DNA from 2 places in the Kitasatospora sp. NPDC094015 genome. Region 2 is predicted to be linked to the other one. Evidence: riboswitches for the same ligand, from Rfam matches in the RefSeq annotation. Region 2 holds a riboswitch; the other holds the start of a gene.
The links. A riboswitch is a leader RNA that binds a small molecule or an ion and turns the genes downstream of it on or off. The one in region 2 is predicted to bind S-adenosylmethionine.
Positions count from the first base shown of each region.

Region 1: another riboswitch for S-adenosylmethionine. It lies ahead of thrC (threonine synthase); the one in region 2 lies ahead of ABT014_RS03260 (aminotransferase class V-fold PLP-dependent enzyme).

Region 1 is NZ_JBEOUL010000003.1:353,044-360,484, reverse strand. It holds gene ABT014_RS05900 (alpha,alpha-trehalose-phosphate synthase (UDP-forming)) at 1-748, opposite strand, end outside; gene ABT014_RS05895 (glucosyl-3-phosphoglycerate synthase) at 825-1,805, opposite strand; SAM riboswitch class I at 1,997-2,140, shown strand; gene thrC (threonine synthase) at 2,158-3,435, shown strand; gene ABT014_RS05885 (ubiquitin-like small modifier protein 1) at 3,490-3,768, shown strand; gene ABT014_RS05880 (cold-shock protein) at 4,337-4,543, shown strand; gene groL (chaperonin GroEL) at 4,850-6,472, shown strand; gene ABT014_RS05870 (DUF8819 family protein) at 6,584-6,940, shown strand; gene ABT014_RS05865 (HD domain-containing protein) at 6,983-7,441, opposite strand, start outside.
Region 2 is NZ_JBEOUL010000002.1:209,610-217,050, reverse strand. It holds gene qcrC (cytochrome bc1 complex diheme cytochrome c subunit) at 1-65, opposite strand, end outside; gene ctaE (aa3-type cytochrome oxidase subunit III) at 222-842, opposite strand; gene ABT014_RS03270 (hypothetical protein) at 1,279-1,704, shown strand; gene trpD (anthranilate phosphoribosyltransferase) at 1,867-2,943, shown strand; SAM riboswitch class IV at 3,074-3,191, shown strand; gene ABT014_RS03260 (aminotransferase class V-fold PLP-dependent enzyme) at 3,239-4,630, shown strand; gene ABT014_RS03255 (Lrp/AsnC family transcriptional regulator) at 4,691-4,969, opposite strand; gene ABT014_RS03250 (rhomboid family intramembrane serine protease) at 5,012-5,794, opposite strand; gene ABT014_RS03245 (hypothetical protein) at 5,943-6,206, shown strand; gene ABT014_RS03240 (NYN domain-containing protein) at 6,414-7,441, shown strand, end outside.

The DNA.
Region 1 (7,441 bases), on a different contig from region 2:
CGGTGAGCTGCTCGCGGTCGACGGTGGCACCGAGCAGGTCGGCGCAGCACTCGGCGAAGGCGAGGGCCCAGCGGCGGGTCAGGAAGCCGGCCCGGTCGGCGCCCAGGATCCCGGTGAGCACGGCCGCGCCGACGTCGTCGGGCAGCATCCGGTAGTACTCCGGCGGGGCCCAGGGGGTGTGCGAGAAGTGGCCGATCCGCAGGTCGGGGCGGAGCGCCCGGAGCAGCGCCGGGGCGAGCGAGAGGTGGTAGTCCTGGATCATCACGGCGGCGCCCGGGGCGGCCTCGGCGGCCAGCGCCTCGGCGAAGGCGGTGTTGTACGTGGTGTAGGACTCCCACTCGCGGCGGAAGCGGTCGTCGAAGTTGGGGGAGACCGGGGTGTCGTAGAGCAGGTGGTGGACGAACCAGAGGGTGGAGTTGGCCACGCCGTTGTAGGCGCGGGCGAAGGTGCCGGGATCGATGTCCAGCATCCGGACGGCCTGGCCGCCGACCTCGAAGCCGGCCAGGTCGAGCCGGCCGTCGGGGGACTGCCGGGCCGCCGTCCGGTCGGCCTCGCCGAGGGCCGCGCAGACCCAGACGGCGCTCGGGTCCTCGATCGCGGACAGGCCCGATACCAGGCCGCCACCTCCTCTGCGCAGGGTCAGCGAGCCGTCGTCCTCACTGGTGAAGGACACCGGGCCGCGGTTGGAGGCCACCAGGATCGGGGCGGCGCCGGGCTGATTCGAACGTGCGGACGCGTGATCGGCCATACTGCCAAGCTTGCCGCGACATCGGGTGTGCAAACCACTCAGCGCGCGGCGCGCCGCGCTCCCCGCCCCGGGACGGCTACCGGCCCGGGTACTCGGGGAGGGTGCGCACCGGCGGGCGCTCCACGGCCGGCACCGGGTGGGTGTGGGCGGTGAAGCCGCGGGTCTCGGGGTCGCGGGAGAACTGGGTGAGCAGCGGGTGCAGCAGCCCGTCCCCGGCCTTCAGCCGGTGGGTGCGGTCCAGGCGCTCCAGCGCGGTGCGGTAGATGGTCGCGGCCATCCGGCCGAGGGCCTGGCCGTCCTGGTGGCGGTGGTGGCGCACGCCGACGTCGACCTGGGCCAGCGCGTCCAGCCCGACCGCGTCCAGGGCGTCCACCAGCAGGCCGAGCTCGACGCCGTACCCGGTCGGGAAGGGCAGCCGCTCCAGCAGCGTCCGGCGGGCCGCGTACTCGCCGCCGAGCGGCTGGACGAAGCCGGCCAGCTGCGGCCAGTGCAGGTTCAGCAGCGGGCGGGCGACCAGCTCGGTGACCCGGCCGCCGCCGGCCGGGACGACCGCGCCGGCGGTCTCCAGCGGCCGGTCGTACATCGCCTTGACCAGCTGGATCCCCGGGTCGGTGAGCAGCGGACCGATGATCCCGGTGACGAAGGCGGGGTCGAACTCGCGCAGGTCGGCGTCGATGAAGCAGACGATCTCGCCGCGGGTGACCAGCAGCGACCGCCAGAGCACCTCGCCCTTGCCGGGCTCGGCCGGCAGCCGGGGCAGGATGTCGTCCCGGTGCACCACCCGGGCGCCGGCCGCCGCGGCCCGCTCGGCGGTGCGGTCCACCGAGCCGGAGTCGACCACCACCAGCTCGTCGACCAGCGGCATCCGCTCCATCAGCTCGGTGCGGATCGCGCCCACGATCTCGCCGACGGTCGGCTCCTCGTCCAGCGCGGGCAGCACCACGCTGACCGAACCGGCCGCCCCCGCCGCCCGCTTGGCGGCCAGCAGCGTCTCGACCGGACGGTCGGCGGCCGCCCAGGAGCGGCGGCGCAGCCAGGACGCCACCTCGGGCAGCACGTCGGGCCGGGGCTGGTCGGGCAAGATCTCGCTCCTCGGTCGGGCGGCGCCGTCTCGGGTGTCGGACGCCATGAGGTGGTACCGGGGCCTTCGGATACAGTCTTGGTAATGCGATCCGACCTTCGCACGTCGGGGTGGGTCGCTGTGCACGACCACAAACGCGCTGCCGGTTCCAACACCGCGCGCCACATTGCTCATCCAGAGGGACTGAGGGAACGGCCCGTTGAAGTCCCGGCAACCTTCCCGTCCGGCGAAGCGACCGTCAGGTCGAGGCCCCGGCGGGACAGGTGCCAATTCCGGCCTGTGGCGCGCCCGCGCCACGGGGAAGATGAGGAGAGAGGCCTCCGCCATCATGGCTACCGCTACCCCTGTCGCAGCCCCTGCCGTCGACCTCGGCCCCGCCGCCGCGCTGTCCTGTCGCGAGTGCGGCGCCCGCACCCCGCTCGGCCCGAGCTTCGCCTGCGTCGAGTGCTTCGGCCCGCTGGAGATCGCCTACGACTTCGGCTCGTACCGGGCCGAGGAGCTGCGCGCGCGGATCGAGGCCGGTCCGGCCTCGATCTGGCGTTACGCCCCGCTGCTGCCGGTCCCCGCCGACGTGGCCACCAAGCCGAACCTGAACCCGGGCTGGACCCCGCTGGTGAAGGCCGACAACCTGGGCCGCGAGCTGGGCTTCACCGCGCAGCTGCACGTCAAGGACGACTCCGGCAACCCGACCCACTCCTTCAAGGACCGGGTGGTCGCCTGCGCCATCGAGGCGGCGCGCGCCTTCGACTTCACCACCCTGTCCTGCTCCTCGACCGGCAACCTGGCCGGTGCGGTCGGTGCGGCGGCGGCCCGGGCCGGCTTCAAGTCCTGCGTCTTCATCCCGCACGACCTGGAGCAGGGCAAGGTCGTGATGGCCGGTGTCTACGGCGGCGAACTGGTCGGCATCGAGGGCAACTACGACGACGTGAACCGGTTCTGCTCCGAGCTGATCGGCGACCCGGCCGGCGAGGGCTGGGGCTTCGTCAACGTCAACCTGCGCCCGTACTACGGCGAGGGCTCCAAGACGCTGGCGTACGAGATCTGCGAGCAGCTCGGCTGGCGGCTGCCGGAGCAGATCGTCATCCCGATCGCCTCCGGTTCGCAGCTCACGAAGATCGACAAGGGCCTGCAGGAGCTGATCAAGCTCGGTCTGGTCGAGGACCGCCCGTACCGGATCTTCGGCGCCCAGGCCGAGGGCTGCTCCCCGGTGTCGGCCGCCTTCAAGGCCGGGCACGACGTGATCCGGCCGGTGAAGCCCGACACCATCGCCAAGTCGCTGGCGATCGGCAACCCGGCCGACGGCCCGTACGTGCTGGACATCGCCCGGCGCACCGGCGGCGCGGTCGAGGACGTCACCGACGCCGAGGTGGTCGAGGCGATCCGGCTGCTGGCCCGCACCGAGGGCATCTTCGCCGAGACCGCGGGCGGCGTCACCGTCGGCGTGCTCAAGAAGCTGGTCGAGACCGGGCAGCTGGACCCGGCCAAGGAGACCGTGGCGATCAACACCGGTGACGGCCTGAAGACCCTGGAGGCCGTCTCCGACGCCGGTCTGACCGCCACCATCCGGCCGACCCTGGAGTCCTTCCGGGCCGCCGGCCTGGCCTGAGCCCGCGCCCGCCCCGAGCCACCTCCCCCACCCCGCAGCAAGGAGTAGACGCCCATGAGCGCCACCGTCCGCATCCCCACCATCCTGCGCACCTACACCGGCGGCTCGGCCGAGGTGACCGCCGAGGGCGGCACCCTGGCCGAGGTGATCACGGACCTGGAGCAGAACCACCCCGGCATCTCGGCCCGGATCCTGGACGACGCCGGGCAGCTGCGCCGGTTCGTCAACGTGTACGTGAACGACGACGACGTGCGTTTCGCCGAGGGCCTGCAGACCGGCATCAAGGACGGCGCCGCCGTCTCGATCATCCCGGCGGTGGCCGGCGGCTGCTGATCCGGCCGCGCCATAGCAGTGACGGGCCGCCGCCCGGACCGGAATGCCGAAATTCCGGTCCGGGCGGCGGCCTTCGGCGTTCGGCCCGGACATTTGCCCATGTGGCTGGGTATAGAGTGCGGGACGAAGGGGTATTCGGGGCCGTTTCCAGCCGGCCCGCCCCCGCGCTCCGGTCGGGCACGCAGTGTCTGTCCGCTCGCTGAGACCGGCGATCCGGAGCGGTGCGCCGAACTGTCAGGCCGCCGTCAGAATTATTCCGGCGATTTGTTCCGTTGGTCCGCGATGTCCGGCGTCAATTGCTCACAAGTGCCGCTTTCATCCCGTCATATCCCCTGGGGCTCATAGCATTTGCCCAAAAGTTGGGCCTGTTGCAGAGGGCGCATGTCCGGATACATTCAGCCGCGGTCGACGCATTCACCCGCGTTCCGAAGGCCCTTTCGGGCCCCGGTGCGGTGGTCTGCGGCGTGCACGGCTGCGCCCAGGGGGGTTCCCGGGCCGGCCTTCCAGACCTCTGGACCCGCACCCTGCGGATCCGTGAAGGGCCAGCACAGCACAAGGGGAGTTCGGAATGGCTCAGGGCACCGTCAAGTGGTTCAACGCCGAGAAGGGCTACGGCTTCATCGCGGTCGACGGTGGTGCGGACGTGTTCGTCCACTACAGCGCGATCCAGATGGACGGCTACCGCACCCTCGAGGAGGGCCAGCGGGTCGAGTTCGAGATCTCCCAGGGGCAGAAGGGTCCGCAGGCGGACATGGTCCGCGCGCTCGTTGCGTGACCTCTTCGACCTGCGGAGCCTCGGCTCGGTCATGAGCTGGCGGCCACAGATCAACGGCAGCAGGCCCGTACGGGAACCCCGTGCGGGCCTGCCGCCATGTTCGGGACACCCCGCGATCGGGCTTGCACTCGCCACCCGAGAGTGCTAATCATTGGCGTTAGCACTCTCGGTACGAGAGTGACAAACGGATCGGGTCGGTGAGGCCTCCCGGGAGCGGTTGGGGACAGGACCCCCGCTCGCAGGGCCGTCCGTCGCGGGCACCCTTCGGTCCGATGCAGTCGATCGCGTCCCGGAGGACCACTTCACATGGCAAAGATCATCGCGTTTGACGAGGAAGCTCGCCGCGGCCTTGAGCGCGGGATGAACCAGCTTGCCGACGCCGTCAAGGTGACGCTTGGCCCCAAGGGCCGCAACGTCGTCCTTGAGAAGAAGTGGGGCGCCCCCACGATCACCAACGACGGTGTCTCCATCGCCAAGGAGATCGAGCTCGAGGACCCCTACGAGAAGATCGGCGCGGAGCTCGTCAAGGAGGTCGCCAAGAAGACCGACGACGTCGCGGGTGACGGCACCACCACCGCCACCGTGCTCGCCCAGGCCCTGGTCAAGGAAGGCCTGCGCAACGTCGCCGCCGGCGCCAACCCGATGGCCCTGAAGCGCGGCATCGAGAAGGCCGTCGCGGCCGTCTCCGACCAGCTGCTCGCCCAGGCCAAGGACGTGGAGACCAAGGAGCAGATCGCCTCCACCGCCTCCATCTCCGCCGCCGACACCCAGATCGGCGAGCTCATCGCCGAGGCGATGGACAAGGTCGGCAAGGAAGGCGTCATCACCGTCGAGGAGAGCAACACCTTCGGTCTGGAGCTCGAGCTCACCGAGGGCATGCGCTTCGACAAGGGCTACATCTCCGCCTACTTCGCCACCGACCTGGAGCGGATGGAGGCGTCCTTCGAGGACCCGTACATCCTGATCGCCAACTCCAAGATCTCCTCGGTCAAGGACCTGCTCCCGCTGCTGGAGAAGGTCATGCAGAGCGGCAAGCCGCTCGTCATCATCGCCGAGGACGTCGAGGGCGAGGCCCTGTCGACCCTGGTCGTGAACAAGATCCGTGGCACCTTCAAGTCGGTCGCCGTCAAGGCCCCCGGCTTCGGTGACCGCCGCAAGGCCATGCTCGGCGACATCGCCATCCTCACCGGTGGCACCGTCATCTCCGAGGAGGTCGGCCTCAAGCTGGAGAACGCCGGCGTCGACCTGCTGGGCACCGCCCGCAAGGTGGTCATCACCAAGGACGAGACCACCATCGTCGACGGTGGCGGCGACAGCGACCAGGTCGCCGGTCGCGTCAACCAGATCCGTGCCGAGATCGAGAACAGCGACTCGGACTACGACCGCGAGAAGCTCCAGGAGCGCCTCGCCAAGCTGGCCGGCGGCGTGGCCGTCATCAAGGCCGGCGCGGCCACCGAGGTGGAGCTCAAGGAGCGCAAGCACCGCATCGAGGACGCCGTCCGCAACGCGAAGGCCGCCGTCGAGGAGGGCATCGTCGCCGGTGGTGGCGTCGCGCTGCTGCAGGCCGGTGTCGCGTTCGACAAGCTGGAGCTCGAGGGCGACGAGGCCACCGGTGCCAACATCGTCCGCGTGGCGCTGGAGGCCCCGATCAAGCAGATCGCGACCAACGCCGGCCTCGAGGGCGGTGTCGTGGTGGAGAAGGTGCGCAACCTCCCCGCCGGTCACGGCCTGAACGCCGCCAGCAACGAGTACGTCGACCTGATCGCCGCGGGCATCATCGACCCGGCCAAGGTGACCCGCTCCGCGCTGCAGAACGCCGCCTCCATCGCGGCGCTCTTCCTCACCACCGAGGCCGTCATCGCCGACAAGCCCGAGAAGGGCGGCGCCCCGGCCGGTGGCGGCATGCCGGGCGGTGACATGGACTTCTGATCCTCCCGCGAGGATCGGCGAGTTCGGATCGTCCGCGAGGGCGGTCTCCCCACACCGGGGAGGCCGCCCTCGCGGCGTTCGCGCCCCGGCCGGATTTGGGACAATGGGCGGATGGCCACCCCTGAGATCGAAGCCGCACTGCACAGCGCCCGGGCGCTGATCCTCGCCGACCTGACCGCCCGGGACGTGGCGGACGCCGCCGTGGTCTCGCTGGTGGAGGACGCCGTGACGCATCGCCGCTGGTGGCTGGAGCAGTGGCCGGACGGCACCGGCTTCGTGCTCGGGCTGGTCGCCCAGGACGTCCAGGACGCGCTGCTGGAGGCGTACGGGCGCTGGCCGCTGTGCGAGGAGTGCGCCGCCGAGGGCGACCCGCACGCGCTGGGCGTGGAGCCCGAACTGGGGCCGGACCCGCACTGGGTGTGCGGCAAGGAGGGCCGGGTCGTCGCGCCGGTGGGCAAGCTCTCCTGATCCTGCTCGACCTGACCGCCGCCGGGCCGCGGCGGCGCGAGGCTAGCCTTCGAGCGTCCTGAGCTCGGCCGCGAGGTTGGCCCGGGCGGCGGCGTCGAAGCGCTCGCGGGCGGCGTCGGTGCGGTAGAGCGCGGGCAGGCCGAGCAGTTGGCGCAGGACCGCCGCCCGACCGGCCCGGAAGGCGTCCTCGGGCACGAAGCCGTACTCGGCGCGGACGGCCGCCGCGTACGCCGCGTACTGCTCGGCGGAGCCGCCGAGGACGGCCAGGTCCGCGTCGCAGAGCACCTCGCCGTTGCGGTCGCCGGCCTCGGGGTGGTGGGTGACGGTGAGCCGCACCAGCCGGGCCACCTCCGCCACCAACGGCTCGGCCAGCCCCGCCTCGCGCAGCGCGCGGACGGCCAGGGCGGCGCTGCGCTTTTCGTTCTCCGAGCGCTCCGGCCGGTAGACGGCGTCGTGGAACCAGGCCGCCAGCCGGACCGCGTCCGGGTCGTCGGCCAGCCC
Region 2 (7,441 bases):
AGGGCGAGAAGTAGGACGACCAGCGCCGCCAGTGGGTGGCGCCGTCGTGCGGAGAGCTTTTTCACGGAATAACCCCGGTGTCAGGATCTGGTCGGCTGGTGGCTGCGTCCGGGTGCCTCGGCTGCTCAGGCCGGGCAAGGGGACGCGAGGTCGGGTCGGTGGGGCGCCTGCCCGGGGGCAGGCACGGTCTCCGGCCGGCGGCCAGCGACCTGATCAGCTGGTTACTTGATCAGGTAGATGGTCGCGAACAGGCCGATCCACACGACGTCGACGAAGTGCCAGTAGTACGACACCACGATCGCGGCGGTGGCCTGCTCGTGCGTGAACCGCTTGGCTGCGTACGTCCGTCCCAGGACCAGCAGGAAGGCGATCAGACCACCCGTCACGTGCAGACCGTGGAAGCCGGTGGTCAGGTAGAACACCGTGCCGTACGGGTCGGAGGAGAGCGAGAGCCCGTCCGTCTTCACCAGCTCGGTGTACTCGAAGATCTGACCACCGATGAAGATCGCGCCCATCACGAAGGTGATGGTGAACCACGAGCGGAGCTTCTTCACGTCACCGCGCTCGGCGGCGAAGACGCCGAGCTGGCAGGTGAGCGAGGAGAGCACCAGGATCGTGGTGTTCACCGAGGAGAACGGGACGTTGAGGGCGCTCGCCTTCTCGGTCCAGAACTCCGAGCCCTTGACCGAGCGGAGCGTGAAGTACATCGCGAACAGGGCCGCGAAGAACATCAGCTCGGAGCTCAGCCAGACAATGGTTCCGACGCTGACCAGGTTCGGCCTGTTGACCGCTCCGTGCGCGTGTCCGGTTTCTGTTGCTGTTGCTGTCGCCACGACGGACATTATGTCGGTCCCTTATTCCGTCTTCACGTCGGGGGGTCTCCCTCGGAGTGTCCGGTGCGTGCGGTATGCCCCGTTGGACGCGCGGCGGCGGCCGCCGGGTGCCGCTCGCTGGGCATTGTCCGATTTCTGACGGTTGTTCGGTGGGCCCCTGGCGGGCCCGGCCACTCGTCTGCTCCGTGTGTCCCCCGGGGCCCCGGGGTGGCAGGGGTGTAAAGGCGGAGCCGTCCGGGTGGTCCGCGGCGCACAGGGTGACGGCGGTACACCCGTAGGAGTGAGCGGTGCGCGCGGCGGCTTGAGCGAGATCGCGTCAGGGGCTCACCACGGGGGGTGGGCGGGAGTAGCATCCGGAGGTGAACGTGGTCCGGATCACACCGGCCGCGCGGAGCCGACACGCACGACACCTATTAATGGGGACGAGCACCCGGGAGCAGGGCCCATGGCGCACAGGACCGACGAGACGCTCACCGTTCTCGTCTACAGCGACGACCGCAACACCCGCGAGCAGGTCACCCTGGCGCTCGGGCGCCGCCCCGCCACCGACCTTCCCGAGGTCACGTACCTGGAGTGCGCGACCACCCCGGCCGTGCTGCGGGCGCTGGAGAAGGGCGGGATCGACCTCTGCGTGCTCGACGGCGAGGCGGTGCCGGCCGGCGGGCTGGGCCTCGCCCGCCAGCTGAAGGACGAGATCTACGGCTGCCCGCCGCTGCTGGTGGTGATCGGCCGCCCGCAGGACGCCTGGCTGGCCGCCTGGAGCCGGGCCGACGCCGCGGTCTCGCACCCGGTCGACCCGGTGGCGCTGGCCGGTGCCGCCGCCACCCTGCTGCGGGACCGGATCTCCCGGCGGACCCCGGCGCACCGCTGACCGGACCGCTCTCACCGCTCGTCCGCCGGTCGTCCGGCGGTCGTCCGGTCGGTCGTCTCACCAGGAGAGAAGCCGTCCCGGGATTTCGGCGCGGGCCCCGCGCCGGTCGCTAGGCTGGCTCCGACCCGACGGCGATGTACCGATTGAGAGCTGGAGTCAGCCATGGTGAACGTGCACCCTGCGAACGGCGGCGACGACCCCGCGCAGGTGGTCCGCACCTGGCCGGACGTCCTGACGATGCTGTTGAAGGGGGAGGACCTCGCCCAGGCCGACGCGGCCTGGGCGATGGACCGGATCATGACCGGCGAGGCCACCCCGGTCCAGGTGGCCGGCTTCATGGTGGCGCTGCGGGCCAAGGGCGAGACGGTCGAGGAGGTCTCCGGCCTGGTCGACGCGATGTACGCGCACGCCGAGCCGCTGTACATCCCGGGCCCGGCGGTGGACATCGTCGGCACCGGCGGCGACCGGGCCAAGACGGTCAACATCTCGACCATGTCGGCGATCGTGGCGGCGGCGGCCGGCGCCAAGGTGGTCAAGCACGGCAACCGGGCCGCCTCCTCGGCCAGCGGCTCCTCCGACGTGCTGGAGAAGCTCGGCATCCGGCTCGACCTGAGCGCCCGGCGGGTCGCCGAGGTCGCCGAGGAGACCGGCCTGACCTTCTGCTTCGCGGCCAAGTTCCACCCCGCGATGCGGCACGCCGCGCAGGCCCGCCGCGACCTGGGCGTGCCCACCGCCTTCAACATCCTCGGCCCGCTCACCAACCCGGCCAAGGTGACCGCGCACGCCATCGGCTGCTTCGACACCCGGCTGGCCGGCCTGATCGCCGGCGTGCTGGCCCGGCGCGGCTCCACCGCGCTGGTCTTCCGCGGTGACGACGGGCTGGACGAGCTCACCATCTCCACCACCTCGCGGATCTGGCTGGTGCGCGACGGCCGGGTGGAGGAGAGCAGCTTCGACCCGCGCGAGGTGGGCATCGAGCTGGTCGGCATCGAGGCGCTGCGCGGCGCCGACGCCGAGTACAACGCGAGCGTGGTGCGGCGGCTGGTGGCCGGCGAGCGCGGCCCGGTGCGGGACGCCGTCCTGCTGAACGCGGCGGCCGCGCTGGTGGCGCTGGACCTGACCGACGCGCCCCTGGCCGAGCAGCTGGCGGCCGGGATGGCGCGGACCGCCGCCGCGATCGACTCGGGCGAGGCCGAGGCGACCCTGAAGGACTGGGTGGCGGCCACCGCCCGCGACTGAGCGGAGCCGACCGGACGAGCGCCGGAGCCGACCGGGGCCCGCCGTGCCGAAAGCGCGGCGGGCCCCGGTGCGTCCGGATGCCGGAACGGTGTTTGACCACCCTCCGGATGCTGTCCTAGAGTCCACGACAGGTCATGAGTGACAGCGACAAGCCCCAGCTTGCTGTCCGGCAACCCTCCGTCCGTGGCGGGGTGCCCTGGGTGAGGACCGGGCCACTCGGCGATCCGTCCGCGTGGCAAGCGCGGACCTCCGGCATCGCACTCCCGGGGTCCTTTCCCCAGGAGGAGTGCATCCCATGTCCCTTGCCACCATCACCCTGCCCGCCGCCCCCGAGGGCGAGCCGGCCTCCTGTGCCCCGCTGGCCGTGCTCGGCCACGACGTCCAGGTGCCGCTGGTCGGCGGCGAGAAGGTCACCTACGCCGCGCTCGACTACGCGGCCAGCGCCCCCGCGCTCCAGCGGGTGTGGGACGACGTCGCCGCCTACGCCCCCTACTACGGCAGCGTGCACCGCGGCGCCGGCTACCTCTCCCAGCTCTCCACCGACCTGTTCGAGCAGAGCCGGCAGGCCGTCGCCGACTTCCTCGACCTGCGCGAGGGCGACCAGGTGGTCTTCACCCGCGCCACCACCGACTCGCTCAACCTGCTGGCCGCGGCGGTGCCCGCCGGCACCCGGGTGTTCGCCTTCGAGACCGAGCACCACGCCTCGCTGCTGCCCTGGCGCCGGGACGGCCTGACCGTCAGCTACCTGCGCGCCCCGCGCTCGCACGCCGAGGCGGTCGCCGCGCTGGAGGCGGCGCTCACCCAGCACCCCGAGGGCCCGCGGCTGTTCTGCGTCACCGGCGCCTCCAACGTCACCGGCGAGCTGTGGCCGGTCGCCGAGCTGACCGAGGTCGCCCACCGCCACGGCGCCCGGGTGGTGCTGGACGCGGCGCAGCTGGCCCCGCACCACCGGGTCTCGGTCCGCGAGCTGGGCGTGGACTGGATCGCCTTCTCCGGGCACAAGCTGTACGCGCCGTTCGGCGCCGGGGTGCTGGCCGGGCGCAGCGACTGGCTGGACGCGGCCGAGCCGTACCTGGCCGGCGGCGGCGCCAGCCGGACGGTGGCCCGGGAGGTGGACGGCTCGGTGGCCGTCGAGTGGCACACGGGCCCGTCCCGGCACGAGGCCGGCTCGCCCAACGTGATCGGCGCCTATGCGATCGCCTCGGCCTGCCGGGCGCTCACCGAGGCCGGCTTCGACGCGCTCCAGGCCAGGGAGCAGGAGCTGATCGAGCGGCTGCAGACCGGGCTGGCCGCGATCCCGGAGGTCAAGGTGCTCAGCCTGTTCGGCACCGACGCGGCCCGGGTCGGGGTGCTCTCCTTCGTGGTGCGGGGCTGGAACAGCTCGCACTTCTCGGCCGCGCTGTCCGCCGAGTACGGCATCGGGGTGCGCGACGGCCTGTTCTGCGCGCATCCGCTGGTGCGGACCCTGCTCGGCGGCGAGGAGGCGGCGCCCTCCGAGTGCGGGGCGCCGGAGGCCTCGCTGCCCGGCGAGCGCAGCCTGAACGCGATCCGGGTCAGCTTCGGTGCCGGCACCCCGGACGAGCACCTGGACCGCTTCCTGGGCGCGGTCCGCGAGCTGGTCGCCGACGGCGCCCGCTGGAGCTACCGCAACGAGGGCGGGCGCTGCGTGGCCGACACCCGCCGCTGAACGCCCGCTCCGGGCCGGTCACTCCGGGCCGGTCACTCCGGGCCGGTCACTCCGGGCCGGTCACTCCAGACCGAGCGCGAAGGCGGCCTCCAGGTCGTGCTGCGAGTAGGTGCGGAAGGCGATGTGGGTCTCGGTGTGCTCCACCCCGGGCACCTTGTTGACCTGGCCGGGGATCACCTCGGCCAGGTCGTCGTGCTGCCGCACCCGGACCATCGCCACCAGGTCGTAGCTGCCGGTGACCGAGTAGACCTCGCTGACGCCCTCGATCGAAGCGATCGCCTCGGCGATCTCGGGGATCCGGTCGACGCTGGTCTTGATGAGGACGATGGCGGTGATCACGCTGGACTCCTGTGTGAGGGGACGGGCCCAGCGTATCGGCCGTCAGGTGGCGCGTCTCCTGGCCCGCGCGCAGCCGGCCCAGGCGGCCGACCAGCCCACCGCGAAGCCGATCACGTGGACCAGGTAGGCCACCCCCGAGCCGCCCGAGCTGACCGACCACCCCTGCAGGGCGAACCACAGCCCGAGCACCAGCCAGGCCGGGAAGCGCAGCGGCAGGAAGAGCAGGACCGGCACCAGGGTTGTCACCCGGGCCCGCGGGAACAGCCGCAGGTAGGCGCCGAGCACGCCGGCGATCGCGCCCGAGGCACCGACCAGCGCGCGCACCGAGTCCGCCGAGTGTGCCTCGGCCAGCGCGTAGCCGTAGGTCGCCAGGTAGCCGATCCCCAGGTACAGCAGCAGGAACCTGACCCGGCCCAGGCGCTCCTCCACCCCGGGGCCGAAGACGAACAGGAAGAGCATGTTGCCGAGCAGGTGCAGCCATCCCGCGTGCACGAACAACGAGGTCAGCACCGACAGCGCCGGGCTCTTGCCCGGGGTGGCGTGCAGCGTGCAGCCGTCCGCCGCGGTGGGCAGGGCGGCCAGCTGGTCCGCCGTCAGCGGATGCCGGCTCAGCAGTTCGGCCGGAACGGCCCCCCAGCGCTGCTCGTAGCGCTGCTCGGCGCAGGCCCGGGCGGCGCCGGTGCCGTACACCGGGTTGAGACCGAAGCTCGGGCCGCAGAGCAGGACCAGGGCGCTCAGCGCGATCAGCGCGTAGGTGACCTGCGGCGCCCGGAGCCGGCCTACGGCCTGCGGACGGACGGTCCGGTCGAGGAGGGGGAGCGCCATCCTCCGAGCATTGCCCGGCCGGGGACGGGGGGCACCGCGGGACTACTGCGCGCGGGTGAGGGCGCCGGTGGTGGACCGGTGCCGGGGCGCGGGGGCGCAGGCAATAGGCTGGAGGGCCCGGAACCGGGACGATCCGAGAGGACCTCCGATGACCATCGCCGCCCCCACTGCCGAGACCCGCTGGCGCTGCACGCTGTGCGGGAACCTCACCCGCTTCGACGTGACGCGCAGTGCCCGGGTGGTCGAGTACCTGCACTTCGACCTGGCCGGCGAGTCGAAGGTCGAGGAGACCGAGGTGCTCAGCGAGACCATCGAGTCGGTGCGCTGCCGCTGGTGCAACGCGGTCGACCAGGTCGAGCTGGTGGCGCGTCCCGGCGCCGACGAGGCCGCGGACGAAGCACCCGGGGCCTGACCGGCCCGGCGCCCGGACGGCCCGCCCCGATGTGTGGCGTGCTGTCGGTGGGGCACGGTAGACGGGACAATTGCAGAGAGCGGTGAGTTCCAGGGCAGCGGCACAGGGCCGTGCGGACCCCGCCGGACCAGGATCGGAGCCGAGCACGTGGTGGACGCAGCGAGGGGGCCCGCCGAGCCGCAGGGGCAGCAGCCCGCCGCGGACCCGGTGCTCCCCGGCCCGGACGACGCCGCGGCGACGGTCGAGCCCGACCCCGGGGCGGAGGACCCGGGCGCGCCCGAGCAGCTGGACCGGCCGCTGCCCGAGGGCGTCCGCCGCCGGGTGGTCGGGCTGGCCGCCGACGCGCTCGGCGGGATCCCCGCCGCCGACCTGCCCGCCTCGCTGCGCCAGTACGCCAAGTTCACGCCGGCCCGGCGGGCCAAGTACGCCGGGACGGCGCTGGCCGCCGCGCTGGAGGCGGACCCGGCGTTCCGGCTGCGGATAGCCGACCGCCTGCGGCTGGGCCAGCCGGACCTGGTGAAGTCCCTCGAGTCGGGCACCGTGCCCGGTGCGGCCGACCCGATGGACGTGGCCGCCGGTGCGTACCTGCTGCGCACGGCCGGCTGGACCAGGGTCGTGGTGGAGGCCGGCGAGGAGGTCGAGCGGGCCGGCGCGGAGGGCGCCGCCGCGGAGGCCGCCCGGCTGGTCGAGAAGTTGCAGGAGGAACTGGCCGAGGCCCGCGCAGGGGCGCGGGCCGACCTGGAGCGCCAGCGGGCCGAGGCGGAGGGCGTCCGCAAGGAGGCGGAGGCCCTGCGCAAGCGGGTCCGCACGCTGGAGAGCGACACCCGGCGGGCGCAGGCCGAGAGCCGAAAGCTGCTGAGCGAGCTGGAGGCGCTGCGCACCGCGGGCGCGACCGAGCGCAGCACCGCCGACAGCGAGGTGCGCCGGCTCAAGCACCGGATCACCGAGCTGGAGACGGCCGTGGAGACCGGCCGGCGCTCCGCCCGCGAGGGCCGCACGGTGGAGGACATGCGGCTGCGGCTGCTGCTGGACACCGTGCTGCACTCGGCCCAGGGGCTCCAGCGGGAGCTGGCGCTGCCGGTGGTCCAGCTGCGTCCGGCGGATCTGGTGGACGCGGTGGAGCCGGTCTCCGCCTCGCCCAACGACGTGGCCCGTCGCGGGCTGGCCGAGGACGATCCGGCGCTGCTGGACCAGCTGCTGGCGATCCCGCAGGTGCACCTGGTGGTGGACGGCTA